Regions from separate parts of the Neobacillus sp. MER 74 genome, predicted to be linked through region 2. Evidence: a T-box and tRNA genes for the amino acid it is inferred to sense, from the RefSeq annotation. Region 2 holds a T-box; the other regions hold tRNA genes.

Region 1 (9,270 bases), on a different contig from region 2:
TATGGTCTGGCAATTATGGCGAGAAGGTCACACCCGTTCCCATACCGAACACGGAAGTTAAGCTTCTCAGCGCCGATGGTAGTTGGGACACGCGTCCCTGTGAGAGTAGGACGTTGCCAGGCTGTAAAAATGGAGGATTAGCTCAGCTGGGAGAGCATCTGCCTTACAAGCAGAGGGTCGGCGGTTCGATCCCGTCATCCTCCACCATATTTTCTTTAATACTTTTCCATACTATTTGCCGGGGTAGCTCAATTGGTAGAGCAACTGACTTGTAATCAGTAGGTTGGGGGTTCAAGTCCTCTCGCCGGCACCATTTGTATGAGCCATTAGCTCAGTTGGTAGAGCATCTGACTTTTAATCAGAGGGTCGAAGGTTCGAGTCCTTCATGGCTCACCATTTAAATGAATATGCGGGTGTGGCGGAATTGGCAGACGCACCAGACTTAGGATCTGGCGCCGCAAGGCGTGGGGGTTCGACTCCCTTCACCCGCACCAAGTTTTTTTACGAAGTAAAATAAACAAAGTTGTTTGCAATAGCAAAATAACTTCCCTTGATATGCGGAAGTAGTTCAGTGGTAGAACACCACCTTGCCAAGGTGGGGGTCGCGGGTTCGAATCCCGTCTTCCGCTCTCTACTAATGCCGGGGTGGCGGAACTGGCAGACGCACAGGACTTAAAATCCTGCGGTAGGTGACTACCGTACCGGTTCGATTCCGGTCCTCGGCACCATTTAAGTTAATTAAATTCATATGCGCCCTTAGCTCAGCTGGATAGAGTGTTTGACTACGAATCAAAAGGTCGGGAGTTCGAATCTCTCAGGGCGCACTTTTACGGGAAGTAGCTCAGCTTGGTAGAGCACTTGGTTTGGGACCAAGGGGTCGCAGGTTCGAATCCTGTCTTCCCGACCATGCTTCTTATAATCAATGGGGTCTTAGCTCAGCTGGGAGAGCGCCTGCTTTGCACGCAGGAGGTCAGGGGTTCGATCCCCCTAGACTCCACCAATAATTTTACATGATAGTATGGCGGTGTAGCTCAGCTGGCTAGAGCGTACGGTTCATACCCGTAAGGTCGGGGGTTCGATCCCCTCCGCCGCTACCAAATATTATCTTAACTTGGACCTTTAGCTCAGCTGGTTAGAGCAGACGGCTCATAACCGTCCGGTCGTAGGTTCGAGTCCTACAAGGTCCACCATTAGTTTTATATTTAATTTGGAGGAATACCCAAGTTTGGCTGAAGGGATCGGTCTTGAAAACCGACAGGCGGGTCATACCGCGCGGGGGTTCGAATCCCTCTTCCTCCTCCATAGATATTATAACTTATTTCTATTGTCGCGGGGTGGAGCACGTTCGAATATGCTTCTTCGAATCATCCTCAGCGCAACGATTGAGCTGCTTCTCGAATAAGCTTTCTGAAATCGGGGCGGTTAGAAACAAGATATGGAGCATGCTCCAAAATTAATAATTTCTATTGTCGCGGGGTGGAGCAGTCTGGTAGCTCGTCGGGCTCATAACCCGAAGGTCGCAGGTTCAAATCCTGTCCCCGCAATTGGTCTGGTAGTTCAGTTGGTTAGAATGCCTGCCTGTCACGCAGGAGGTCGCGGGTTCGAGTCCCGTCCAGACCGCCATATGTTGGCTCAGTAGCTCAGTCGGTAGAGCAAAGGACTGAAAATCCTTGTGTCGGCGGTTCGATTCCGTCCTGAGCCACCATTTTTGTTTTAAAACAATATTATTATGGCGATTGTGGCGAAGTGGTTAACGCATCGGATTGTGGTTCCGACATTCGTGGGTTCGATTCCCATCAGTCGCCCCATAATAAATTATTATATGCGGGTGTAGTTTAGTGGTAAAACCTCAGCCTTCCAAGCTGATGTTGTGAGTTCGATTCTCATCACCCGCTCCAATATGGGCCTATAGCTCAGCTGGTTAGAGCGCACGCCTGATAAGCGTGAGGTCGATGGTTCGAGTCCATTTAGGCCCACCATATATTGTTCCGCAGTAGCTCAGTGGTAGAGCTATCGGCTGTTAACCGATCGGTCGTAGGTTCGAGTCCTACCTGCGGAGCCAAACGGGGAAGTACTCAAGTGGCTGAAGAGGCGCCCCTGCTAAGGGTGTAGGTCGGGTAACCGGCGCGAGGGTTCAAATCCCTCCTTCTCCGCCATATCTTATGGCCCCTTGGTCAAGCGGTTAAGACACCTCCCTTTCACGGAGGTAACACGGGTTCGAGTCCCGTAGGGGTCATACGAAAAGACTGATAACAATTAAGTTATCAGTCTTTTTTTTGTGTAAAATTCTTTTAAAAGATAGCTAAACTAATTTAATCTCTAGGCTGCAAGCTTAAAGTGATTGACGACTGTAAGGGTGGACCAAGGCCGCTTTAGGTAGCCAATCAAGTCGATTGACGCCCATATGGAGAAAAGGCCATTTTATGCAGTCTATAATTGTTATTGTCAATTTTAATATGAAAAAAGCAGTAAAATGTTTACCACAATCCAATCATCCTTAAAGAGAACTAGTGGAATAATCTCTCCATATTATATTTTCCCTTTTGAAAATTCTCATCTAATTCTTGTATCTTCTAACCAAATTTACCCAAATACGAGTCCAATATACTAACCTGAAAAAGGATATCTTACTACTCTAAAATTATATCAAAATAATAATTTCGATTCTAATTTCCAAAAAATACGTTGATAACGCTTACATCTATGCGATTTAGACATATTTTGAATTAAAATTAAAATAACTTTTTGTGAAAAAAATTAAAAAAATTTTTATAATATTTTGGCGATTAATGATAGATATATTGTGGAATGATGTCGAAATGTGAGGAATGTTGTGTTTTGATAGGAAAATATATCGATTATTGTCAGAAAAGATAAAAAAGTATTATGAGAAATATTGATTAAATACACTTATAATTGGACTTTGAAATACATATTTTCATTGAGGATGAGGAGAGCCATGACAGTGAATACGTTTTTTCCGACTGACTATCAGTTGCATTTATTTCATGAAGGAAATTATTTTCAAAGTCATCAGCTTTTTGGCGCTCATATCTTTAAGAATTCCGATAAAATTTATACACGATTTTGCGTATGGGCCCCTAATGCTTCTGCAGTTAGGCTAACGGGGGATTTTAATAACTGGAATGGTAAAGGGTATGAATTGCAAAGGGTTAACGATGAAGGAGTATGGATTCTAATTGTAAACAGGGATCTAACCGGAAAGATTTATAAGTATGAAATATTCTCACAAACAGGTGAGAAGTTGCTTAAATCAGATCCATTTGCTTTTTATTCTGAATTAAGACCCAATACAGCTTCGATTGTTTATTCATTAGAAAATTATAAATGGCATGACAATCAATGGATGACTAGAAGAGGAAAAAAGCCCCTTCTTTCAGAGCCGGCCGTGATTTATGAAGTGCATCTAGGGTCTTGGAAAAAGAAAGAAAATGGGGAGTATCTAACCTATTTAGAACTGGCAGCAGAACTAATTCCATATGTATTGGAACATGGTTTTACCCATATTGAGATATTACCGCTTGTTGAGCACCCGTTGGACGCCTCGTGGGGCTATCAAGGAATTGGTTATTTCTCGGTAACGTCCAGATATGGGACACCAGATGAATTTAGAGAATTTGTTGATCAAATGCATCAACATGGGATTGGAGTCATTCTTGATTGGGTTCCTGGTCATTATTGCAAGGATGCGCATGGACTTTACCGTTTTGATGGGACGCACATTTATTCCTATTCAACCGAAAGTGATCGAGAAAATGCTGTATGGGGAACAGCAAACTTTGACCTGGGAAAAGGTGAGGTACAAAGTTTCCTGATCTCCAATGCACTATTTTGGATTGATTATTTCCATATTGATGGCTTTCGAATGGATGCAGTAGCAAATATCATATACTGGCCAAACGCCGCGAATGAAAGACGAGAGAATCCATTTGGCATTAACTTTTTGAAAAAATTAAATACTCAAGTCCATGAACATGATCCCAATTTTGTAATGATAGGGGAGGACTCAACCGAATATCCCAATGTGACAGCCCCAGTTAGTTACGGTGGACTTGGCTTTGATTATAAATGGAATATGGGCTGGATGAATGACATGTTGGAGTACATGGAAACACCACCGTTTCTTCGGTCACATGTTCACTCTAAGGTAACGTTTTCATTTTTATATGCCTTTTTAGAAAACTTTATGCTTCCGTTTTCACACGATGAAGTGGTTCATGGAAAAAAGTCATTATTAGATAAGATGCCAGGAGATTATTGGGAAAAATTTGCACAGTTAAGGCTTTTGTTAGGTTACATGTTTGCTCATCCAGGAAAAAAACTTCTGTTTATGGGCTTTGAATTAGGACAGTTTGCTGAATGGAAAGATAAAGAGCAGCTTGATTGGAACTTATTGGACTATGAAATGCATCAAAAATTAAATGCCTATGTTAAGTTCCTAACAAAAGTTTATAAACGATCTAAGGCCCTCTATGAACTTGATTGTTTGCAAGAAGGATTCCAATGGATCGATGCAAATAACAATGAACAATCTATCTTTTCATTTATAAGAAAAGGGAAAAAGGAAGATGAAACTTTAGTTGTTATTTGTAATTTCACAGGCGTTAGTTATCCTGTCTATACAATCGGTGTTCCTAAAAGTGGTGAATACCGCGAAATTTTCAATAGTGATCATGAAGAATACGGCGGGGCTGGATTAGTTAATAAAAAGACAATCATAGCTGCAGATGAGCCATACCATGGCCAGCCGCATTCAATTAATATAGCAATTCCTGCGTTTGGATTTCAAATCATCAGACCGGTTAAAAAGCGAAAGGAGAGAAAAGGTAATGGCAAAGAAAAAGTGCGTAGCCATGTTATTAGCAGGAGGAAAAGGGAGCAGACTTAACTCATTAACAAAGGATCTCGCAAAACCTGCAGTTCCGTTTGGAGGAAAGTATCGGATTATTGATTTTCCATTAAGTAATTGTGCCAATTCTAATATTGATACAGTTGGGGTGTTAACACAATATCAACCATTATTATTAAATTCCTATATTGGAATTGGAAGTGCTTGGGATCTTGATCGAAAGGATGGCGGGGTAACTGTTTTACCACCATATGCTGAATCATCAGAAGTAAAATGGTATACGGGTACGGCCAGTGCCATTTATCAAAACCTTAATTACCTCAAACAATACCAGCCTGAATATGTTCTCATTCTATCAGGTGACCATATTTACAAAATGAACTATGAGAGTATGCTGGAGTACCATATTGAAAAAAGAGCAGATGTAACAATTTCCTTAATAGAAGTTCCATGGAACGAAGCCAGCCGTTTTGGGATCATGGATACGGATGAGGATTTAAGAATTGTCGATTTTGAAGAAAAGCCGGACAATCCGAAGAATAATCTTGCTTCAATGGGCATTTATATTTTTAGCTGGAATATACTTAAAGAATATTTAGAAATGGACGAACGAAATCCTGATTCCAGTCATGATTTTGGTAAAGATGTAATCCCGATGCTTTTAGAGGAAAATAAGAAATTATTTGCTTATCCGTTTAAAGGATATTGGAAAGATGTCGGTACAGTTAAAAGCCTTTGGGAAGCTAACATGGACTTGCTAAGTGAAGATTGTGATTTAGATTTATTTGATCACGATTGGAGAATTTATTCAGTCAATCCAAACCAGCCGCCGCAATATATTTCTTCTGATGCAATTGTAAAAGAATCACTTATTAATGAAGGGTGTACGATTGAGGGGGAAGTTGATAACTCTGTTCTCTTTCAGGGGGTGACGGTCGGAAAAGGAACGATTATTAAAGAGTCTGTTATCATGCCTGATGCGATTATTGGCAGTAATTGTTTGATTGAGAAAGCGATTGTTCAAGAAGATGTAAAGGTTCCAGATGGAACCGTTATTCGCTCTTTTGATGATGAGATTATTTTGGTTACAAATGAAATGTTAAGCGGGCTATACCCTGCTTTTTAATAAAATTCAGGAGGGACTTTGATTGAAAAGAAAGCTTTTAGGTGTAATTGACGCCACAACATATCATGACGATTTAGAGGATCTATTAACGCATCGCTCACTCGCTGCCCTGCCATTTGCGGGCCGTTACCGGATTATTGATTTTGTACTGTCGAATATGGTGAATTCAGGTATTCGTAGTGTAGCTATATTTCCAAAAATGCAGTACCGTTCGCTTATGGATCATTTGGGTTCCGGTAAGAATTGGGATTTAAACAGAAAACGGGATGGTCTTTTCTTTTTCCCTTCACCAATTGTTGATTTTGATGGAAATAAAATCGGCTCGTTTGAAAATTTTGCAGCGAATTTAGACTTTTTTTATCGCAGTACACAAGAGTACGCCATCATTTCTAATTGTTATACCGTGTTCAACATGAACTTTAGACCAATTCTAGATTGGCATAGTCGTTCTGGCTGTGACATCACGGAAATCCATCATAAAGATGGAGGTTCAATGGAAATGTACTTAATTAAAACATCCCTGCTAATTAAGTTAATTGAAACACGAAATGAAACAGGGTACACATGTATGAAGGACGTGGTTAATGACCTTCAAAATCTTTACTCTGTTTGTCACTATGAATATGACGGTTATGCCGTGATGATAGATTCAATTGAAAACTATTTTTCTACTAGTATGAATTTATTGCAGTCTGAGGTTTGGCAACAGTTATTTCCAAAAGATCAGCCAATCTTTACTAAAGTTAAGGATGAACCACCAACGAAGCATGTAAAGGGGTCTGAAGTAAAAAATTCAATGATTGCCAATGGCTGTGTAATCAATGGTTTGGTAGAAAATAGTATTATTTCTCGAGGAGTAAAGATTGGCAAAGGTGCAGTTATTAAGAACTGCATCATCATGCAGAAGTGCCAAATTGAAGAGAACTGTTATCTTGATTCCGTAATTTTAGACAAAGACGTTAAAGTAGAGGCCGGAACTCATTTGTCCGGCACAATGCAATCACCATTTGTAATTCGTAAAGGGACCAAACAAGGAGCGTTGATGAACTCGTGAAAGTATTATTTGCAGTTTCGGAATGTGGACCATTTGCAAAATCGGGAGGATTGGCCGATGTTGCAGGTTCCCTTCCAAAAGAATTAAAGAGCTTGGGAACTGATGTTAGAGTCATTCTGCCAAAGTATGGAACCATTGCAGATGAATTTAAGAGTGAAATGAAACAGGTGAAAGAGTTCACCGTTTCTGTAGGTTGGAGAAATCAATATTGTGGTATAGAGGAGCTTACCTATCAAGGAGTTACCTTCTATTTCGTTGATAATGAGTATTATTTCAAACGGGAAGGTTTATATGGATATTTCGATGATGGGGAAAGATTTGCTTATTTTAATCGAGCAATTTTAGAAGCAATAGAGGAACTTAATTTTTATCCCGATGTTCTGCATTGCCATGATTGGCATACTGCAATGATTCCATACCTTTTACGGAAAGAATATAATAAACGAAAAGGATACGGTCACATTCGAACGGTGTTTACCATTCATAACCTGCAATTCCAAGGGATATTTCCGAGGGAGGTATTAGGAGATTTGTTAGGAATGGATTATAATTCCTTCCATTCCGGTCACTTAGAGTTTTTCGGAAATATTAATTATATGAAGGGTGCACTTGTTGCAGCGGACAAAATTACGACCGTTAGCCCAACCTATAAAGAGGAAATTCAAACTCCCGCCTATGGTGAAAAATTAGATGGATTATTAAGAGCAAGAAAAGAGGACTTGATTGGGATTCTAAACGGAATTGATGAAGATTTTTATAATCCTGCAAAAGATCCATTAATTTATCAAACCTATACGGTTAATCATCATCAGAAAAAGGCAGTAAATAAAAGTGAGATTCAAAATCACTTTGGTTTGCCACAGTCGTCACGTACACCTTTGTTAGTGATGATTACAAGACTCACAAAGCAAAAAGGCCTTGATTTAGTTAAGTGTGTTCTTCGTGAAATTTTGCAGGAGGACCTTCAGGTAATTGTATTGGGTACAGGGGATTATGAATATGAAGAACATCTAAGACAAGCGGCTCGGATTTATCCCGAAAAGTTAAGAGTTCATACTGGATTTAATGAAGGGCTTGCCCATAAACTTTATGCAGCAGCGGATTTGTTTTTAATGCCGTCCCAATTCGAACCTTGCGGGCTTGGACAATTGATTGCAATGAAATATGGTGCTATCCCGATTGTTAGGGAAACAGGCGGTTTAAATGATACAATAAACTCTTGGAACGAATTTACAGGAAAAGGAAACGGATTTTCCTTCTCGAATTTTAATGCCCACGATATGCTCTATACGATTAAACGCGCTCTAAATGTTTACCATGATTCAAAATCGTGGAGCTCCATTGTAAAACAAGCAATGGAAATGGATTATAGCTGGGCACAGTCAGCATATAGCTATAATCAATTATATTCTGAGATCGTTGCAAGGAGTGAAACACATGTTTTCTAATACGGTCGAATTTAAAGAAACCTTTCTAAAAAGGATTGAAATGGTATGTGGAAAGAGTTTCTCAGATAGCTCAGCCAGAGACCATTATCAAACCCTTGGGACCATGATAAGTGAATTTGTTAGTGGTGATTGGATAACTACAAACGAAAAACATCTGGCTACCAAGGGAAAGCAGGTTTATTATCTCTCCATTGAATATTTATTGGGGAAATTACTTAGACAAAATCTGATCAATCTCGGTGTGGAAGAAACCGTGCAGGTTGGATTGAAGGAATTAGGTATAGATTTAGGTGAGTTAGAGGAATTTGAGGCAGATGCAGGCTTAGGAAATGGCGGCTTAGGAAGATTAGCCGCCTGTTTTCTAGACTCATTAGCTTCACTAAGTCTACCTGGCCATGGTCATGGAATTCGTTATAAACATGGTTTATTTGAACAAAAGATTGTTGATGGGTATCAAGTTGAATTACCGGAACAATGGCTAAAGAATGGGAATGTATGGGAAATACGCAAAACCGATAGTTCTATTAAAATTCCCTTTTGGGGGAAGGTAGAGGCGAAGATGGAAAACGGCCGGCTTGTTTTTCATCATCTAAATGCAGAAACGGTTACGGCCGTGCCTCACGATATGCCTGTTATTGGGTATCAGTCAAAAACAATTAATACATTAAGACTCTGGAATGCCGAACCCTCCCAATTTTCCTTACATAAGGATATCTTAAAATATAAGCGGGAAACGGAAATGATCTCTGAGTTCCTATATCCTGATGATACC
Region 2 (9,270 bases):
CAATTAGTTCTCCTTTATTAGAAACATCTATTGATGGAGCACAAGGGGTACTAATGAACATTACAGGCGGTACAAACCTAAGTCTTTATGAAGTTCAAGAAGCTGCTGATATCGTAGCAACTGCTTCTGATCAGGAAGTAAATATGATTTTTGGTTCTGTTATCAATGAATCATTAAAGGATGAAATTATCGTTACTGTCATCGCTACTGGATTTAAAGAAGAAACCTTGCAGCCAAAAGCTACTCGTCCTACTTTTGGTCAGGCTAAACCACAGATGGGTAATGTTAAAAGAGAACAGCCAAAACGTGAAGAGGTTCAGCAAGAGCCTGTCCGCCATACACAAGTTTCCCAAGAAGAAACATTAGATATTCCAACCTTCTTACGGAACCGCAATCGTAGAAGATAAAAAGTGAATACTTATACAAAAGACACGGCCTAATCACAGGTCGTGTCTTTTTATTTAGACTAATTTTAATCGTATTGTTGATATTATTGGCACCTGTTGATTGGAGCGGAAGGCACGAGACTCCTGCGGGAGTACGGGGCAGGGGAGACCCCGCAGGCGCTTAAGCGCCGAGGAGGCTCCCCGGACCGCCCGCGGAAAGCGAAGTGCCTGGAGCGGAAATCAACAGCCATGTTTTTATTAATGACAAAATCCATCTGACAAAATACGTTGTGAATAGTGCAAATTTTTGTTTGTTTGATTACACAAAGTGACACACTTCATCCATGCAAGTACGTTATACTTTTTCGTAAACAGAAAGGAAAAGCTGATAAATCTATAGAGAGGAAGCTGGTAACTATTTATTTAGATGTGATCTGGGCTCTAAATTTATTATTTGATAGTCTGCTTCTATATTTAACAGCTATTTTTCTAAAAAGAGAGATTAAAATAGGGAGACTAGCTGCCGGAGGATTTATTGGTTCCTTGATAATTTTATTATCATTTACGCCATTAAATGTCTATACAAGCCATCCCATATCAAAATTCATATTTTCAATCCTCATGGTGTTAATAACCTTTGGATATAAGCGGATGTCTTTTTTCTTTAAGGCGTTAATGACACTTTATGTGTCCACCTTTTTAATCGGCGGAGCATTAATGGGGGCCCATTATTTTATCCAGTATGATTCTGAGCTAACAACCAAGGTCCTAGTGTCCAGTACAAAAGGGTTTGGAGATCCGATAAGCTGGCTATTCGTTCTAATTGGATTTCCCGTTGCTTGGCACTTCTCAAGGAAAAATGTTGAAAGCATGGAGATGACAAAAATACAATTTGACCAAATTGTTAAAGTCAGAATCAATATAAATAACGAAACACTAACCTTTAAAGGATTAGTGGATAGCGGGAATCAACTTTATGATCCATTATCAAAGCTTCCTGTGATGTTTGTTTCCATTAAAACCCAACTAGAAACAATTTCAGAATCAATAAGAAAGCTTGCAGGAGACCCAGAATTACTTATCAATGGCAGTGGAGACCTTCCAGATGAATGGCAAAATAGGATCAGAATTATACCTACTCGTGTGATTGGACAAGAGCATCAACTAATTATTGCGGTAAAGCCAGAAAACATTTTTATTGAACATAAAGATACTCAATATTTATGTGAAAAAGGTCTTGTTTCCTTTACAACAAAGCAACTCTCAAGTGAAGATGCCTTTCAATGTATTGTTCATCCAAAGATGCTCACAGGTCCTAGGCAGCAAATGAAAACCATTAAGGTGAGTTAGTATTACTATACTCAGAAAAACATATTTTAGAAGGAGGAACACATATGAAAAAATGGAGGCTTCGCCTATCCTATTACTGGTATAAACTATTAATGAAATTGGGTTTAAAAACAGATGAAGTTTATTATATTGGTGGTAGTGAGGCCTTGCCGCCTCCTTTAAGCAAAGATGAAGAAGAGATGCTGCTGAAAAAATTACCTGGTGGTGATAAAGCAGCTAGGTCAATATTAATTGAACGAAATCTTCGTCTTGTTGTTTACATTGCTAGAAAATTCGAGAATACCGGGATTAATATCGAAGATTTAATTAGTATTGGAACCATTGGATTAATTAAAGCCGTCAATACCTTTAATCCTGAGAAAAAAATAAAACTTGCTACATATGCCTCACGTTGTATCGAAAATGAGATTCTCATGTACTTAAGGCGCAATAATAAAATCAGGTCAGAAGTATCCTTTGATGAACCCTTAAACATTGATTGGGATGGGAATGAACTATTATTATCTGATGTTTTAGGGACGGATGATGATATTATTACAAAGGACTTAGAGGCCAATGTAGACCGAAAGCTCCTGACAAAAGCACTTCATCAACTAACTGACCGTGAAAAACAAATTATGGAACTCCGGTTTGGTCTTACAAATGGAGAAGAAAAAACCCAAAAAGACGTAGCTGACATGCTGGGAATATCCCAATCTTATATTTCCCGCTTAGAAAAAAGAATTATAAAAAGGCTGCGAAAAGAATTTAATAAAATGGTGTAAAGAAGAAAAAATTTTTTCTATTAAAAACCTATGATTTTCGTGACTTAATTGCATTTTTCGACAAATATGCACTTGTCCACCATCGTGGATAAGTGCATATTTTTCCTTCTCAAGGAGATACTGTTTTTTGTACAGCAACTCCTGTGAGGAGGGAAAAGGATTGACTCGAAATAAAGTTGAAATTTGCGGTGTGGACACAGCAAAACTTCCTGTCCTAAAAAACGAAGAAATGAGAATACTCTTCAAGCAAATGCAAGAGGGCGATATTTATGCCAGAGAAAAGCTCGTCAACGGTAATTTACGACTCGTATTAAGTGTCATTCAACGTTTTAACAATAGAGGCGAGTTTGTTGACGACTTGTTTCAAGTTGGCTGTATTGGGCTGATGAAATCTATCGATAACTTTGATTTGGGCCAAAACGTAAAGTTTTCAACCTATGCGGTTCCAATGATTATTGGGGAAATTCGAAGGTACTTGCGTGACAATAATCCAATTCGCGTTTCTAGATCATTGAGGGATATTGCTTATAAAGCCCTACAGGTAAGAGAGCGATTGATGAGCGAAACTTCAAGGGAACCAACCGCAGAAGAAATTGCGAAGGTCTTAGAAGTTCCACATGAAGAAATCGTTTTCGCCCTTGATGCCATTCAGGACCCAGTGTCTCTTTTCGAGCCAATTTATAATGATGGCGGCGACCCAATTTATGTAATGGATCAATTAAGCGATGAAAAAAATAAAGATATCCATTGGATTGAAGAAATTGCATTAAAAGAAGGAATGCGCAGGCTAAATGATCGCGAAAAGTTAATTTTACGAAAACGATTCTTTCAAGGGAAAACACAAATGGAAGTCGCAGATGAAATTGGGATTTCTCAAGCACAAGTTTCTCGTTTAGAAAAAGCTGCGATAAGACAAATGAATAAAAATATCCAAAGTTAGGCTGTCCTTAGGGCAGCTTTATTTTTATTCCTTTTACTAAATGTCATTGAGTAAACATATATTTTATAGAAATAAAACCGGGAGTGAGTGAGATGGTAAAAATTTCTGAGTTCCAAATTAAAGATGTGGTGAATGTAGCAGATGGAAAGAGGCTTGGGAATATTGGTGATATTGAGATAAATTTAACAACAGGAAAGATTGAAGCAGTGGTGATTAGCGGCAGCGGAAGAGTACTTGGCTTTTTTGGTAAAGATGACGACGTAGTTATTCCTTGGAAGAATATTTTAAAAATAGGTCAAGATGTCATTTTGGTTAGATATAAAGGCAGTGCAGAAAATATAACGGAAGAAGCAGAAGTTTAACTCTTGTTTTTGCGGTGACCAAATTTTCTTTTCATGGTAAACTATAGAAAAAACATAAGAGGTATGAATATGGAACCCTTTGTTTTAAAAAATCAATCCTTTTTAACTATTGAAAATTGGGTAAGCAAATATCCAGGTTTAGTTGCAGGAATAACCACTAATAATGGCGGGGTAAGCAAAGGGGATTACAAATCCCTTAACCTTGGGTTTCACGTTGGTGATATTCAAAGCGATGTTTGTTCCAACCGAGAAAAAGTTTCAGACCTGCTCACATTTCCACTAAAGTCCTGGGTCGGAGCTGAACAAACACATGGAATTCATCTTAAAAAAATTTCTAAACTTGACCGTGGCAAAGGATCCAATTCCTATGAAAATGCTATTAAAGATACAGATGGTTTTTATACGAATGAGGAGGGCGTCTTGTTAACACTCTGCTATGCCGACTGTGTCCCTCTTTTTTTTATTGCTCCTGAATCAAAAATGATTGGTGTAGCCCATGCTGGCTGGAAAGGGACTGTAGGTCAAATTGCAAGGGAAATGATCATTGCGTGGAAAAGAGAAGGAATTAACCCAGAACAGATTCTAGTTACAATTGGCCCATCCATTTGTGAAAAATGTTATATTGTTGATAAGTATGTGATAAACTTGGTCGAAAATACACTAGAAGATGTCGAAATTTTACCCTATAATTTAATTAAAGAAGGCCAATATTCCTTAGATTTACGTGAGGTAAATAGACAAATATTAATAAAGTCTGGTGTGCCGAATACGAATATCCAGTTGACAAACTTTTGTTCTAGTTGTAATAAAGAGTTTTTTTCCCATCGTCGTGACCAAGGGAAAACAGGAAGAATGTTAACTTTTATAGGCTGGAAGGAGACTACGGAACGTTTATGATGGTAGAAGCAAAATACGAAATAATAAAACAACAAATCATTGAGGCCTGCCTTCGAGTCAAGCGAAACCCTGAAGAAGTCAGGGTGATAGCGGTTACTAAATATGTTAGTACTGAGAGAGCAAATGAAGCACTTCAAGCAGGAATAATAAATCTAGGTGAGAATCGGGATGAGGGACTCCTCAGGAAGTGGGAAGAACTTAGGGACAAGCCTGTTTGGCATTATATCGGTTCACTTCAAACACGAAAAGTAAAGAATATTGTTAATATTGTTGAGTATATCCATTCTTTGGACAGGATTTCTCTTGCAGAAGAAATTAATAAACGGGCAGAGCGTAAGGTAAAATGCTTGGTCCAAGTTAATGTCTCTGGAGAAGAATCCAAGCATGGCTTACCTGCTGAAGAAGTACTGACTTTTATTGAGTCACTTCGTAAGTTTGAACACATCAGTGTTGAAGGTTTAATGACAATGGCTCCACTTACTGATAATGAATCGCAAATACGTGAATGTTTTCATAAATTAAGTGAACTTCGTAAACAAGTCCAAGCCTTAAATTTGGATTATGCTCCTTGCACCGAACTTTCGATGGGCATGTCAAATGATTTTGAAATTGCTATTGAAGAAGGGGCTACAATGGTAAGAATAGGCACTGCGCTTGTTGGTGAAGATGGTTAGGAGAGAAAATCATGACGATTAAATCGAAATTAAAAACATTTTTCTTTTTGGATGATGAATATGATGATAACAAAGTTGATTATCCAGAAGTAGTTGAACCACTTCCTGTAAAACAAAAGCAACAACCAGTGGTAAAGAACCAAAACGTCGTCAGCTTGCAAACCGTACAAAAGGCTGCCAATTCCACAAAGTCATCCAAAGTAATTTTAGTTGAGCCACGCTCTTATTCTGAGTCAACTGAAATTGCTGATCATTTAAAAAGCCGCCGCGCTGTGGTCGTGAACCTGCAGCGAATTGATAGTGATCAGGGCAGACAAATTGTCGATTTTCTCAGTGGCGCTGTTTATGCAATTGGTGGAGACATTCAAAAGATTGGTTTTAGTATATTCTTATGTACACCCGATAATGTTGAGGTTTCAGGAAATATATCAGAACTTATTCCTGACTTTGAAAATCAAAATACGAGGTGGTAATGCTTAATGGCACTGGTTTTTAGTTTATTACAGAAGCTAATACAACTTTATTCGTATGCCTTAATTATATATATTTTAATGTCTTGGTTTCCAAACGCTAGAGAGTCATCTATTGGACAATTTTTTGCGAGGATTTGTGAACCATATTTAGAGCCATTTAGACGAATCATTCCACCGATTGGTATGATGGACATCTCTCCAATCGTTGCCTTTCTTGTTCTTAATTTTGCGCAAAGTGGATTATCAAGTGTCTATCGTTTTCTTGTTTCTTAAGAATATTGAATCTAGGTTGTGTATTGAATTATGAATATTTATCAGCACTTTCGTCCAGAAGAGCGAGAATTTATTGATCAGGTGTTAAATTGGAAGAATTATGTAGACACACAATATACTCCTAAATTAACTGATTTCCTTGATCCGAGAGAACAGCATATTCTTAAAAAGTTAATTGGTGAACATGGGGATGTTAAATATAAACTTTTTGGCGGCGGCACGGATGTAGAACGAAAAAGAGCCTTAATTTTTCCAGATTATCTAACTTCGATTAATCATGATGAATTTCAAATAAGCCTTTTTAACATCCATTATCCAACCAAGTTTGTTACAATCGAACACCGACAGGTATTGGGTACGCTTATGTCCTTAGGCCTAAAGCGGGGGAAATTTGGGGATATCATCATTATAGATGGGAAATGCCAATTTTTTGCTGCAAAGGATATTAGCGACTATATAGTAAGTAACGTTGAAACAATTGGCAGGGCAGGCGTAAAACTAACTGAAACAGATATAGAAAATGCACTTTCCACCAATGAAAAATTGGTGGAAAGTGATTTAACGATATCTTCTTTGAGGCTTGATACTGTTATTTCAGGAATTTATCATGTGTCACGGCAGAAATCACAACTCTTTATTCAACAGGGACTCGTGAAGGTGAATTGGACATTAATTGAAAATCCGTCATTTGAATGCGGTGTGGGTGATATGATTTCTGTTAGAGGTAGTGGCCGAGCAAAAATTCTTGCCATTGAAGGGAAAACAAAAAAAGAAAAATGGCGACTAAATGTCGGAAAACAAAAATAAGTACAAAAATAAAGAAGGAAATTCGATGAATGATGTCGAATTCTTGCATATACATATAGAATTAGAGATTGTATGGAGGTGGCATTCATGCCGTTAACACCGTTGGATATTCACAATAAGGAGTTTAATAAGGGTTTTAGAGGATATGATGAGGATGAGGTAAACGAGTTTCTCGACCAGGTTATCAAGGATTATGAATTAGTACTTAGAGAAAAAAAAGAATTAGAAGAACGCTTGAATGATATGAATGAGCGACTTGGTCACTTTGTTACGATTGAAGAAACTTTAAATAAATCAATCATCATTGCGCAAGAAGCGGGTGAGGATGTTAAAAGGAATGCTCAAAAGGAAGCAAAGTTGATTATTAAGGAAGCGGAAAAGAATGCCGATCGGATTGTCAATGAATCCCTTTCAAAAGCAAGAAAGATTGCTCTTGAAATCGAGGATTTAAAAAAGCAGTCAAAAGTATTCCGTACACGTTTTAAAATGTTGATTGAGGCCCAGCTTGATATGTTAAATACCGATGATTGGGATCACTTATTAGAATATGAGGTAGATGCAACAGAACTAAAAGTTCATGAAGAAGAAGATTCATTAGCTTGACGAAAAGCGTTTTTATAGCATATAATTTCTTAACAGTTATAAAGAATGGTCAATGACGATGATAGGGACAGTATAATTTTTCTAGGACTTTTTTAGCGAGTCAGGGGTGGTGGAAGCCTGGTAAAGTTGAAAAATTGAAGATCACCCTTGAGTTCCAAAGCTGAACTTCCTAATTTAAGGCTAGTAGGCTTAGGCGTGTTATTCACGTTACGAATGCTAAAGAGGATAGTCGATTTGATTCGAACTATCTATCAGGGTGGTACCGCGGGAATAAAACCTTCTCGTCCCTATTTGGGGATGAGAGGGTTTTTTTATTTGTCTATTGGCTATTCTGTTATATGAAGAGGATTACAGGAGGAAGAAAAAATGGAGTATAAAAATACGTTATTAATGCCGCAAACTGAATTTCCGATGCGTGGCAATCTTCCACAAAGAGAGCCTGAGATTCAGGCAAAATGGGAAGAGTTGAATATTTACAAAAAAGTTCAAGAACGAACCAAGGGACGTCCGATGTTTGTATTGCATGATGGTCCTCCATATGCCAATGGTGACATCCATATGGGGCATGCCCTTAATAAAATTTTAAAAGATATGATTGTCCGCTATAAATCCATGAGTGGTTTCCATGCACCATACGTACCAGGCTGGGATACACATGGTCTACCAATCGAGCAAGCGTTAACGAATAAAGGTGTGAAACGTAAAGAAATGACGGTTGCAGAATTCCGTCAACTTTGTACTAAGTATGCACTCGAGCAAATTGACAATCAGCGTGAACAATTTAAACGTCTGGGTGTCCGCGGTGACTGGGAAAACCCTTATATTACCTTAAAACCTGCCTATGAAGCACAGCAAATTAAAGTCTTCGGTGAAATGGCTAAGAAAGGTTATATTTATAAAGGACTTAAGCCTGTCTATTGGTCACCATCAAGTGAATCTGCACTTGCTGAAGCAGAGATTGAATACCAAGACAAAAAATCCGCTTCGATTTATGTGGGCTTTAAGGTGAAGGATGGAAAAGGTGTACTAGATGCAGACACCCAAATCATTATCTGGACAACAACTCCATGGACAATTCCGGCGAACTTAGGTATTTCTGTACATCCGGACCTAACATATGTTGTGGTTGAAGCAAATGAAAACAAATATCTAGTTGCTGAGGCTCTTCTCGAATCTGTTTCGAAGGAAATTGGCTGGGAAGAATTAACCGTTGTTAAAAAGGTAAAAGGAAATGATTTAGAGAATATTTTAACTGTCCATCCGCTTTATGGCCGGGATTCATTGGTGATGTTAGGAGAACATGTAACAACAGATGCAGGTACTGGCTGTGTCCACACAGCACCAGGTCACGGGGAAGATGACTTTTACGTAGGACAAAAATATGGTTTAGATGTCCTATGCCCTGTTGATGATAAAGGTGTGATGACGAGTGAAGCGCCAGGTTTTGAAGGGTTATTTTACGATAAAGCTAATAAACCAATCACACAGGCATTAGAAGATGCAGGAGCATTGCTCAAACTTTCGTTTATTACCCATTCTTATCCACACGATTGGAGAACGAAGAAACCGGTAATCTACCGAGCGACAGCACAATGGTTTGCATCTATTAAAGATTTCCGTAATGAATTACTAGATGCAGTCAAGGAAACAAAATGGATTCCTGCTTGGGGTGAAACGCGATTATTTAATATGGTTCGTGACCGCGGTGACTGGTGTATTTCTCGTCAACGTGTCTGGGGAG
Region 3 (9,270 bases), on a different contig from region 2:
TTGCTTCAGTTCCAAAAGACGTTTGACGAGGTAGTAACTTTGTTCTTTGACGTTTTCCAGCACCATCTCTCGCTCATATACGTCCAATGCTGCAAGACCGGCAGCCACTGCCACAGGATGCCCGCTATAGGTGTAACCGTGAATGAATTTCCCGTCGCTGTTTTGTATGAGACCGTCGACTAATCGATCATGCACGATCATTCCGGCGAGCGGTGCATATCCCGCTGAAACCCCTTTTCCAAATGTGATGATATCAGGTGTGATGCCAATCTGTTCTGTCGCGAAGTTGGTACCCGTACGGCCGAATCCAGTCATCACTTCATCGATAATTAAGACGATTTCGTAACGATCACACAGTTCACGAACTTTCTCAAAATACCCCGGCGGCGGTGGAACAGCACCTTGCTGGCTTCCGACAATCGGTTCGGCGATCAATGCCGACACGTTCTCAGGACCAAGCTCTAAAATGGTTCTTTCAATATCCGTCACACATGTCCAGTTTTGTTTGGAGAGACAATCCTCTTTTTGACGATCGTATGGACATCGGTGACAGTACGGAGAATAGACATGGGCATAGTTTAAAAGATTAGGAGTGTATGCATGTCTTCTTTTAACGTCTCCTCCTGCGGATAAAGAACCAATGGTGTTTCCGTGATACGATTGCCATCGCCCAATTACCATATGTTTTTGGGGTCTGCCGGCATCCCGATGGTATTGCCGCGCCAGCTTCAGAGCACTTTCATTGGCTTCAGAGCCCCCGGTGGTAAAATACACTTTATTTAAATCATCGGGAGCCATTTTTCCGATGGTTTCAGCTAATTCATGCAATGCTTTCGTCTCGAAGCGCATGGTATGAACGAAAGCTGCTTTTTTTGCTTGTTCGGCCATGGCCTCGCCAATAGAAGGAATCCCATGGCCTAAGTTAGCGGCCACCGCACCCGAGCAAGCATCCAAATATTTTTTCCCGTTCTCATCGATGAGATAGACCCCTTCTCCGTGGGTAATAATCGGATACTCCTTTTTTAAATCCCGATGAAACACGTAGTCTTTTTTTATTCCCTCCATCTTTCCACCACCATTGCCATTCCTAATCCCCCTGCCACACAAAGTGTCGCAAGGCCATATTGACGTTTTTGTTTTTCAAGCTCATGACATAATGTAGTGACGATTCTTGCACCCGAGCACCCCAGTGGATGGCCTAAGGCAATCGCCCCTCCATTGACATTCACGTTGTCTCCTTTGATGCCCCATTCTTTTAAACAAGCAAGACTTTGAGCAGCGAAGGCTTCATTTAATTCAATTAAATCGATCTCTTCCAAACGAAGACCGGCTTTTTTCAACGCAATTTGCGATGCTGGGACCGGACCGATTCCCATTTCTTTTGGTGATACACCTGCTGTAGCAAAGGAACGAATCCTTGCCAACGGGACCACTCCAAGTTGTTTGGCTTTTTCTTCTGACATCAACAGCAGCATCGAGGCCCCATCATTTCTGCCGGAGGAGTTTCCGGCTGTGACCGTACCGTCCTTTTGAAACACAGGACGCAAGGTTCCTAACTTTTCAATGCCTGTCAATCTTGGGTACTCATCGATCGCAAAATGTCTGATTCCCTTTTTTCCTTCCTTTACCGGAACAGGAATGATTTCTTCTTCAAAATGGCCCATTTCAATGGCACGTTTCGTTTTCTGCTGACTCATGAAGGCAAATTCATCTTGTTCACGGCGGCTAATCTTATATTTTTCAGCCAGCCATTCGGCTGTTTGCCCCATCGTGAAATGGCCATATATCTCCTCTGGCTGGGATTTTGGCTGACTCTCCGTATTTGAATCATACAGCGTTAGATCTCCTATCTTCTGGCCAAATCGAGTACCGACCATATAATGAGGCGCTTGTGACATGCTTTCGACGCCTCCTGCTAAAACGACGTCCGCTTGACCTGTCATAATCGACATCGCTCCGTTAATGACGGCCTGCATACCGGAACCGCACTGACGATGAACGGTATAAGCAGGTATCGATTCGGGAAAATGGGCCTGTAATGCTGAAACTCTAGCAATATTCGGCGCATGTGCACTCTGCTTTGTTTGGCCGACAATGACTTCATCAACAATATTGGCACCATAACCGGAAGCAGAAAGATTATTTTTCATGATGAGAGAGACAAGCTCTTCTGGAAGCGTATCTGCTAGTGATCCACCGAAGCTTCCGATAGCCGTCCGAAATGCATTTACGATAACAACCACTACGCGGTCACCTCTTTGCCTTTATTGAAAGACTCAGCAATTTGAAAAGGTGCGTCCGTTTTCTGTTGAACTTCTTCAAGGGAAACTCCAGGTGACAGCTCTAAAAGATGAAGTCCATCGTCCTTTACAGCGAAAACCGCTAAATCAGTAATAATTAAATCCACGATTCGTTCCGATGTAATTGGATAGGTTAATTCCTTGACGATTTTTGACTCTCCCTGGTTAGACGTATGCATCGTTGTGACGATTACCTTTTTGGAGCCTTCCAATAAATCCATCGCCCCGCCTACACCCAGAACACTTTTTCCTGGCACGGCCCAGTTAGCGATCCGCCCATTTGCATCGATTTGCAGCACACCAAGAATCGAAACACTTACATGCCCTCCGCGAATCATCGCAAAAGAGGAAGCACTATCAAAAAAGGATGACCCTTCCAAAATGGTGACAGGCAGTTTCCCTGCATTAACAAGATTTTGGTCAATATGCTCTGGATCAGGGGTAGGGCCAACGCCAAGGATGCCGTTTTCCGAGTGTAAAAAAACGTTAACATCGGATGGAATGTAATCAGCTACCAGCGTTGGAATCCCTATGCCCAAATTGACGATATCGCCATCCTTCAATTCCTTCGCCGCTCTTGCAGCAATGTATTGTTTCACGTTCAAGCTAGTTCCCTCCCTTCACTACGATAAAATCAACGTATAAATGAGGGGTTACAATTTCCTCAGGAGAAATTTGGCCAACCTCCACAATCTCGTCTACCTCTGCAATAACCACATCTGCTGCTGTTGCCATCATCGGATTGAAGTTTCTTGCCGATTGGTTGTAGATGAGATTTCCTAATTGATCCGCTTTTTTCGCTTTAATGAAAGCAAAGTGGGCTTTAAGAGGCTCTTGGAACACATATTTTTTACCGTTAAGGATACGCTCCTCTTTGTTTTCGGCGATTTTTGTTCCGACGCTGACCGGCGTATAAAACCCTCCTAGTCCTGCACCACCCGCCCGAATAGCTTCAGACATCGTTCCTTGAGGGAGAAGCTCCACGTCCATTTCCTTTTCCTGATAGGATTTAACCACCTCTGGGTTCGATGTAAAATATGAACCTATCGCTTTTTTTACTTGTTTTTGCCGTACTAGCACTCCAAGACCTCTACCTGGTTCCCCAAGGTTATTACTGATAATCTCTAAATCTTTCACTTCCGACTGAGCCAAAGCGGCTATTAAACTAAGCGGACTTCCCACAAGTCCAAATCCACCTACCATAATTCGTGAGCCGCTTTTAACCTTTTTTACAGCATCCTCGCATGTAATCAGCTTGCTCATCCTTTTTCCCTTCCTCTCCATAGACACTTAGTGGTTTATACCCTTTGGAAACATAAAAAACCGAGCAAAACATAGATCTGCATAAAGAATGTCGTTCAAATGAACATTCCTTACAAAGAGTCCATGTTTGCTCGGTTTTAATAAGACCATGGGAAGAGGTCATCTCCCCACTTTATTATAACCAAACGTTATCTATTCATTTGCTTCACGTTATCCCAGTAACGTTGAACTGCAGCTTGTAGAGCCACAATGATCGCTTGCTGGGATGGAGCAAAATAAAAGCTTTGAATTCGTTCAATCAGCTGCTCAACACCATCTTGAAGACAGTAACCTATTAACAGTTTTTGAAAATAATTTTTCGTTAGTTCTGTTACGAAGGTGAATTCGGCGCCGATAATTTTATGATCTTTCAGCTCCACTTCGAGTACAATTCCCGCATGCTTATACATTTCATACATGGAAGTTCCCTGTGGAGCTTTTGCATATCCTGTAACAATGACTGTTTCCAGTGTTTGCATGCTCCTAAACCTCCTTTTAAAAACTAACTGATCATTTTCTTTTTCTAACACGAGTATATGGGTCAGAAAAAATAATGTCAATGAGAAAATTCATAATTTTCTGAAATAGTAATTTGTTACCATAATTTTACTAGTAAGCGCTTACGATAATCACACATAAAATTAATTCTCGCTCGGACTTCAAACTCCTTCTAGAAAAATAAGAATTTTTTTGCTGCCTGCATAGAATTTCTCCTTTCATCCCCTAAAAAATGTACGAACGTGCTTATCACTATTTTCAACTTATAAATTTGCAATTTCTGTGCCAAAATTAAAAACGCTATTTTACTCACCTTTTTTGAGAAAATATGCCAAATTTCTTGGCACTAACCTTCTTTTTTTGCATCTTACCTGCAAAAAATCCCTAGCAGAGGTTTTTCAAAAGGGAAATAGAACCTTTTGTAATTCACCCCAAATTCAGCTGAAAAAGCAAAAATCCCCTTCAAAAATCATATTTGCCTTCATTTTTTACCTCAAATAGACAAAAAAACGATTCAAAAGTGAATTTTCACCGTTCGATTCAATTATGGATTCCCGTTATGGTAGAAGTACCCGGGAATACAAGAAAAGCGCGCTTTCTGAAAGGACTCTCCCTTGGAAAGCTTTGAACAATTAGTCGACCAGTACCAGCCCATGCTCCACAAGATCATAAACTCGCTCCACCTTTACAAAAACCATGATGAATTCTATCAGCACAGTCTCATTGCCCTTTGGGAAGCAAGCCAACGCTTCGATCCTAACAAAGGGAGCTTCACCAATTATGCCTACACCTACATCAAAGGCTGCCTCCTCATGGAGTTAAAAAAAGCACACCAAGATCATGAACGAAATGTACACCCAGGCGAGGAGTTCTGGGACCTTGTTGAGGATTCCCATTCTGATGACCCACTTCAGAAGGAAACACTGTTGACCTACTGTGAAACACTGACACCGAACCAACAGAAATGGCTGCTGTACACCGTCCGTGATCAACTATCAATCAAAGAAATCGCCGAACTAGAAAATGTCTCCCCCTCAGCCGTGAAAAGTTGGCGCAGCGGGGCTCGGGAAAAGTTGAAAAAGATAGTGAGGGATTAGTGAGCTCGTTCATTACCTACCTGTTTTTAAAATTTAACCTAGTGTCGGTCTTCTTACCAAGGACAAGCCTTTTGGGTTTGTCCTTGCATTATTCCTGACAAACCTCCACCAGCATCTCCAAATTTCTCAACTAATCAATCGTTTGATTGAAGCAGGCAAGGGTCTTGAAAATAGCGAATTCCTCTAACTAAACCTACGTGAAGTCTGTCGAACCTCGCTTAAAAATTCCGCAGGAAATATCCCTCTATTCTACAAAATTCCGTCATTGCCCAATAACCATTTTTATGAAGAATAACAACTTCCAGGAATAAGCAACATATTAAAAACAAGTAAGCATAAATTAATCGGTGTAGCTGCTCTACTAATGCTGAAATATGACCCAAGATCCTTCAAGATGTTTCTTTTAATAAAAGTCTCCAATTTAGTTAAAACTTTCTGGTATAATTTATTTTTAGAATATAATTTTGAACGTAAGGGGAGTGTATTTTGGAAGGTTCATTTGGATTGCTTTTAAACATAGTGATCACCATTTATTTAGTTATCGATTCTCGTAAGCATGGTAAAAGCCCCGTTCTTTGGGGAATTCTTGGATTCTTCTTTGGAGCGATTGCCTTAGGGATTTACTTAATTAAAACAGATCGAAAAGTGATCGGTTGGATTATTACGATTATTAGTATAATCGGATATATCGCTTTACTCTTAGTCATTATATTAGGGGTTGCGCTAATAATGGGCGGAGGATTTTCATAAGAAGTCGTTACATATCATAACTATTAAAACTATGCTGAATGAACAGCATAGTTTTTTTATGCTTGTATTCAATTACCAATTCTGTGATCTACTAATCTATTGTTATAATTATCAGAATCTAATAATCAGTTAGTTATTTACAAGGCGCGCATAAATGTATATAATCCTATATAAATACTAGGAATTGATTGGGCGTGCGGATATGAGTATAGGGATTACGTTGATGGGTTTACTTGTTGGTTTTTTGGTAGGGTTGACTGGAGTCGGCGGAGCAGCATTGTTAACCCCGGTCTTAATTTTAATTGGGGTCAATCCTTCCATTGCTGTCGGTACAGACCTTGTTTATAATTCAATCACAAAGCTATTCGGACTTGTTCAACACTGGCGGCAAAAAACAGTGAATGTTCAGATGGTGAAGTATTTAGCAATGGGAAGTATCCCTAGTGCAGTCATTGCGATTGGCTCCCTTCACTATTTTGAAGCGTATTACCACAATCAAGAACAGATTATTAGGCATTCCCTCGGTTATATATTGATATTTGTCTCACTAGCTATCATTATCAGAACGTTTGTAGAGAAAAAATTAAGACCCAATCGTTGGCAAATGAAGCCTTTGAGTGAAAAGAAAACACTAACCATTTTAATTGGCTGCCTTTTTGGATTTATCGTCGGACTCACTTCCTTAGGGTCAGGTTCTTTATTCGCTGTGGCAATGATTTATCTTTATCGAATGAAAACATCAGAGATGGTTGGTACGGATATTACTCACGCGTTTCTTTTGGTTACAGTAGCAGGGATGCTTCATATCGGTTATGGAAATGTTAACTATATGCTCGTGGGGAATTTACTTATGGGCTCGATTCCAGGAGTACTGATTGGCAGCAGCATTTCGGCAAAGGTTCCAACAAGACCGCTGCGTACCGTTGTTGCTGTATTAATCTTTGTAAGTGGTTTGAAGTTAATCTAATTTTGCATGAAAAAGTCAGCTGATATGCTGGCTTTTTTTTTATGAACTTATTAGTGAGTCTCGTGTAGGTATGAGATAGAAATTCCGACCTAATGTATTTAGGGGAGGCTTACGAAGCTGATATAAGCGGAGAAATTCCGCTTATTGTATATAGAGGAGGCTTATGAAGCCAATATAAGCGGAGAAATTCCGCTTAATGTATTTAGAGGAGGCTTATGAAGCCAATATAAGCGGAGAAATTCCGCTTAACTGCTCTAAAAAGGGCAAAATCCAACGATTTGAATCATTTAGACGGAAAAACTTCCCTTATTATCGAGAAAATATGGGTATTTCGCAATTTAAACGGAATTTATCCGCTTAGTTATAACAGAGAAGGGCATAAAAAAACCACCTTCAAAAAATGGTTACTTTTTAAAGGTGGTTGTTATTAAATGAAAGTTGATTAGTTAAAAAAAATGGCTCCGCAGGTAGGACTCGAACCTACGACCGATCGGTTAACAGCCGATAGCTCTACCACTGAGCTACTGCGGAATAATATGTAGTGGGCCTAAATGGACTCGAACCATCGACCTCACGCTTATCAGGCGTGCGCTCTAACCAGCTGAGCTATAGGCCCAATTTGGAGCGGGTGATGAGAATCGAACTCACAACATCAGCTTGGAAGGCTGAGGTTTTACCACTAAACTACACCCGCATATAAAAATTTGGAGGCAACACCCGGATTTGAACCGGGGATAGAGGTTTTGCAGACCTCGGCCTTACCACTTGGCTATGCTGCCCAAACATTAAATCAAATGGGGCGGCTGATGGGAATCGAACCCACGAATGTCGGAACCACAATCCGATGCGTTAACCACTTCGCCACAACCGCCATAATGGTGGAGGGGGACGGATTCGAACCGCCGAACCCTGAGGGAGCGGATTTACAGTCCGCCGCGTTTAGCCACTTCGCTACCCCTCCATATAAATGAAAAATGGCTCAGGACGGAATCGAACCGCCGACACAAGGATTTTCAGTCCTTTGCTCTACCGACTGAGCTACTGAGCCTAAAAATATGTATAAAAAACAGTAGATTTACTTCTGAGACAAAAATGGCGGTCCGGACGGGACTCGAACCCGCGACCTCCTGCGTGACAGGCAGGCATTCTAACCAACTGAACTACCGGACCAGAGTATTTTCTAGCATAGCTTGAAAATACCTAAATTGCGGGGACAGGATTTGAACCTGCGACCTTCGGGTTATGAGCCCGACGAGCTACCGGACTGCTCCACCCCGCGACGATAATAAAAAATTGAAGTTTTCACATGCTCTTAGTATAACGACTGCCCCGATTTCAGAAAGCTTATTCAAGCAGCGGCTCAATCGTTGCGCTGTAGATTTATTCGAAGTAGCATATTCGAACGTGCTCCACCCCGCGACAATAGAAATTATAAAAGTAATAATGGAGGAGGAAGAGGGATTCGAACCCCCGCGCGGTATGACCCGCCTGTCGGTTTTCAAGACCGATCCCTTCAGCCAAACTTGGGTATTCCTCCGAATAAGTGGAGTCTAGGGGGATCGAACCCCTGACCTCCTGCGTGCAAAGCAGGCGCTCTCCCAGCTGAGCTAAGACCCCGTTATAAAATTTAAGAATGGTCGGGAAGACAGGATTCGAACCTGCGACCCCTTGGTCCCAAACCAAGTGCTCTACCAAGCTGAGCTACTTCCCGTAATATGCGCCCTGAGAGATTCGAACTCCCGACCTTTTGATTCGTAGTCAAACACTCTATCCAGCTGAGCTAAGGGCGCAAATATTGTTAGTTATTTTGCTAGCGCAAAAAACTTTGGTGCCGAGGACCGGAATCGAACCGGTACGGTAGTCACCTACCGCAGGATTTTAAGTCCTGTGCGTCTGCCAGTTCCGCCACCCCGGCGTATGTTGGAGCGGAAGACGGGATTCGAACCCGCGACCCCCACCTTGGCAAGGTGGTGTTCTACCACTGAACTACTTCCGCAATTAATTTTAAAAGTGAGCCATGAAGGACTCGAACCTTCGACCCTCTGATTAAAAGTCAGATGCTCTACCAACTGAGCTAATGGCTCGTACTAATGGTGCCGGCGAGAGGACTTGAACCCCCAACCTACTGATTACAAGTCAGTTGCTCTACCAATTGAGCTACCCCGGCGTAAAGTTTGAAAAAATATTTAGTTTGAACACGCTGGTATTGTTACCGTCATCCTGACCTCAGAAAGCTTATCCAAGCAGCAACTCGGTCAGTATGCTGAAGTTCATTCAGGAAGCGTATTCGGTCGTGCTCTACCAATTGAGCTACCCCGGCGTAATCTTTAAAAGATAGATATGGTGGAGGATGACG

Evidence for each region. The T-box of region 2 lies ahead of ileS (isoleucine--tRNA ligase). A T-box ahead of a tRNA ligase gene usually reads a tRNA of that ligase, here a tRNA-Ile.
Region 1: it has a tRNA-Ile gene. The T-box ahead of ileS (isoleucine--tRNA ligase) is inferred to sense a tRNA for this amino acid. The anticodon was not compared.
Region 3: it has a tRNA-Ile gene. The T-box ahead of ileS (isoleucine--tRNA ligase) is inferred to sense a tRNA for this amino acid. The anticodon was not compared.

What each region holds. Positions count from the first base shown of each region.
Region 1 covers NZ_JAMAUV010000008.1:1-9,270, forward strand. Annotated here, with positions in the region: rRNA gene rrf (5S ribosomal RNA) at 6-122, shown strand; tRNA gene M3610_RS14625 (tRNA-Val) at 132-207, shown strand; tRNA gene M3610_RS14630 (tRNA-Thr) at 238-313, shown strand; tRNA gene M3610_RS14635 (tRNA-Lys) at 321-396, shown strand; tRNA gene M3610_RS14640 (tRNA-Leu) at 410-494, shown strand; tRNA gene M3610_RS14645 (tRNA-Gly) at 558-629, shown strand; tRNA gene M3610_RS14650 (tRNA-Leu) at 640-728, shown strand; tRNA gene M3610_RS14655 (tRNA-Arg) at 751-824, shown strand; tRNA gene M3610_RS14660 (tRNA-Pro) at 831-907, shown strand; tRNA gene M3610_RS14665 (tRNA-Ala) at 925-1,000, shown strand; tRNA gene M3610_RS14670 (tRNA-Met) at 1,021-1,097, shown strand; tRNA gene M3610_RS14675 (tRNA-Ile) at 1,114-1,190, shown strand; tRNA gene M3610_RS14680 (tRNA-Ser) at 1,210-1,302, shown strand; tRNA gene M3610_RS14685 (tRNA-Met) at 1,471-1,544, shown strand; tRNA gene M3610_RS14690 (tRNA-Asp) at 1,547-1,623, shown strand; tRNA gene M3610_RS14695 (tRNA-Phe) at 1,630-1,705, shown strand; tRNA gene M3610_RS14700 (tRNA-His) at 1,733-1,808, shown strand; tRNA gene M3610_RS14705 (tRNA-Gly) at 1,825-1,898, shown strand; tRNA gene M3610_RS14710 (tRNA-Ile) at 1,903-1,979, shown strand; tRNA gene M3610_RS14715 (tRNA-Asn) at 1,988-2,062, shown strand; tRNA gene M3610_RS14720 (tRNA-Ser) at 2,066-2,156, shown strand; tRNA gene M3610_RS14725 (tRNA-Glu) at 2,165-2,236, shown strand; gene glgB (1,4-alpha-glucan branching protein GlgB) at 2,960-4,909, shown strand; gene M3610_RS14735 (glucose-1-phosphate adenylyltransferase) at 4,851-5,996, shown strand; gene M3610_RS14740 (GlgC family sugar phosphate nucleotidyltransferase) at 6,019-7,050, shown strand; gene glgA (glycogen synthase GlgA) at 7,047-8,498, shown strand; gene M3610_RS14750 (glycogen/starch/alpha-glucan phosphorylase) at 8,488-9,270, shown strand, end outside.
Region 2 covers NZ_JAMAUV010000001.1:377,549-386,818, reverse strand. Annotated here, with positions in the region: gene ftsZ (cell division protein FtsZ) at 1-407, shown strand, start outside; gene spoIIGA (sigma-E processing peptidase SpoIIGA) at 684-1,736, shown strand; gene sigE (RNA polymerase sporulation sigma factor SigE) at 1,781-2,500, shown strand; gene sigG (RNA polymerase sporulation sigma factor SigG) at 2,661-3,440, shown strand; gene M3610_RS01780 (YlmC/YmxH family sporulation protein) at 3,533-3,802, shown strand; gene pgeF (peptidoglycan editing factor PgeF) at 3,872-4,699, shown strand; gene M3610_RS01770 (YggS family pyridoxal phosphate-dependent enzyme) at 4,696-5,373, shown strand; gene M3610_RS01765 (cell division protein SepF) at 5,385-5,846, shown strand; gene M3610_RS01760 (YggT family protein) at 5,853-6,119, shown strand; gene M3610_RS01755 (YlmH family RNA-binding protein) at 6,150-6,926, shown strand; gene M3610_RS01750 (DivIVA domain-containing protein) at 7,014-7,529, shown strand; T-box leader at 7,579-7,821, shown strand; gene ileS (isoleucine--tRNA ligase) at 7,896-9,270, shown strand, end outside.
Region 3 covers NZ_JAMAUV010000016.1:69,472-78,741, forward strand. Annotated here, with positions in the region: gene M3610_RS20875 (aminotransferase family protein) at 1-1,065, opposite strand, end outside; gene M3610_RS20880 (thiolase family protein) at 1,053-2,243, opposite strand; gene M3610_RS20885 (3-oxoacid CoA-transferase subunit B) at 2,243-2,905, opposite strand; gene M3610_RS20890 (CoA transferase subunit A) at 2,907-3,563, opposite strand; gene M3610_RS20895 (DUF3870 domain-containing protein) at 3,752-4,081, opposite strand; gene M3610_RS20900 (sigma-70 family RNA polymerase sigma factor) at 4,715-5,197, shown strand; gene M3610_RS20905 (hypothetical protein) at 5,684-5,947, shown strand; gene M3610_RS20910 (sulfite exporter TauE/SafE family protein) at 6,150-6,914, shown strand; tRNA gene M3610_RS20915 (tRNA-Asn) at 7,371-7,445, opposite strand; tRNA gene M3610_RS20920 (tRNA-Ile) at 7,457-7,530, opposite strand; tRNA gene M3610_RS20925 (tRNA-Gly) at 7,535-7,608, opposite strand; tRNA gene M3610_RS20930 (tRNA-Cys) at 7,620-7,693, opposite strand; tRNA gene M3610_RS20935 (tRNA-His) at 7,710-7,785, opposite strand; tRNA gene M3610_RS20940 (tRNA-Tyr) at 7,791-7,875, opposite strand; tRNA gene M3610_RS20945 (tRNA-Phe) at 7,890-7,962, opposite strand; tRNA gene M3610_RS20950 (tRNA-Asp) at 8,008-8,084, opposite strand; tRNA gene M3610_RS20955 (tRNA-Met) at 8,120-8,193, opposite strand; tRNA gene M3610_RS20960 (tRNA-Ser) at 8,359-8,451, opposite strand; tRNA gene M3610_RS20965 (tRNA-Ala) at 8,459-8,531, opposite strand; tRNA gene M3610_RS20970 (tRNA-Pro) at 8,549-8,625, opposite strand; tRNA gene M3610_RS20975 (tRNA-Arg) at 8,631-8,704, opposite strand; tRNA gene M3610_RS20980 (tRNA-Leu) at 8,741-8,829, opposite strand; tRNA gene M3610_RS20985 (tRNA-Gly) at 8,836-8,910, opposite strand; tRNA gene M3610_RS20990 (tRNA-Lys) at 8,926-8,998, opposite strand; tRNA gene M3610_RS20995 (tRNA-Thr) at 9,006-9,081, opposite strand; tRNA gene M3610_RS21000 (tRNA-Val) at 9,256-9,270, opposite strand, start outside.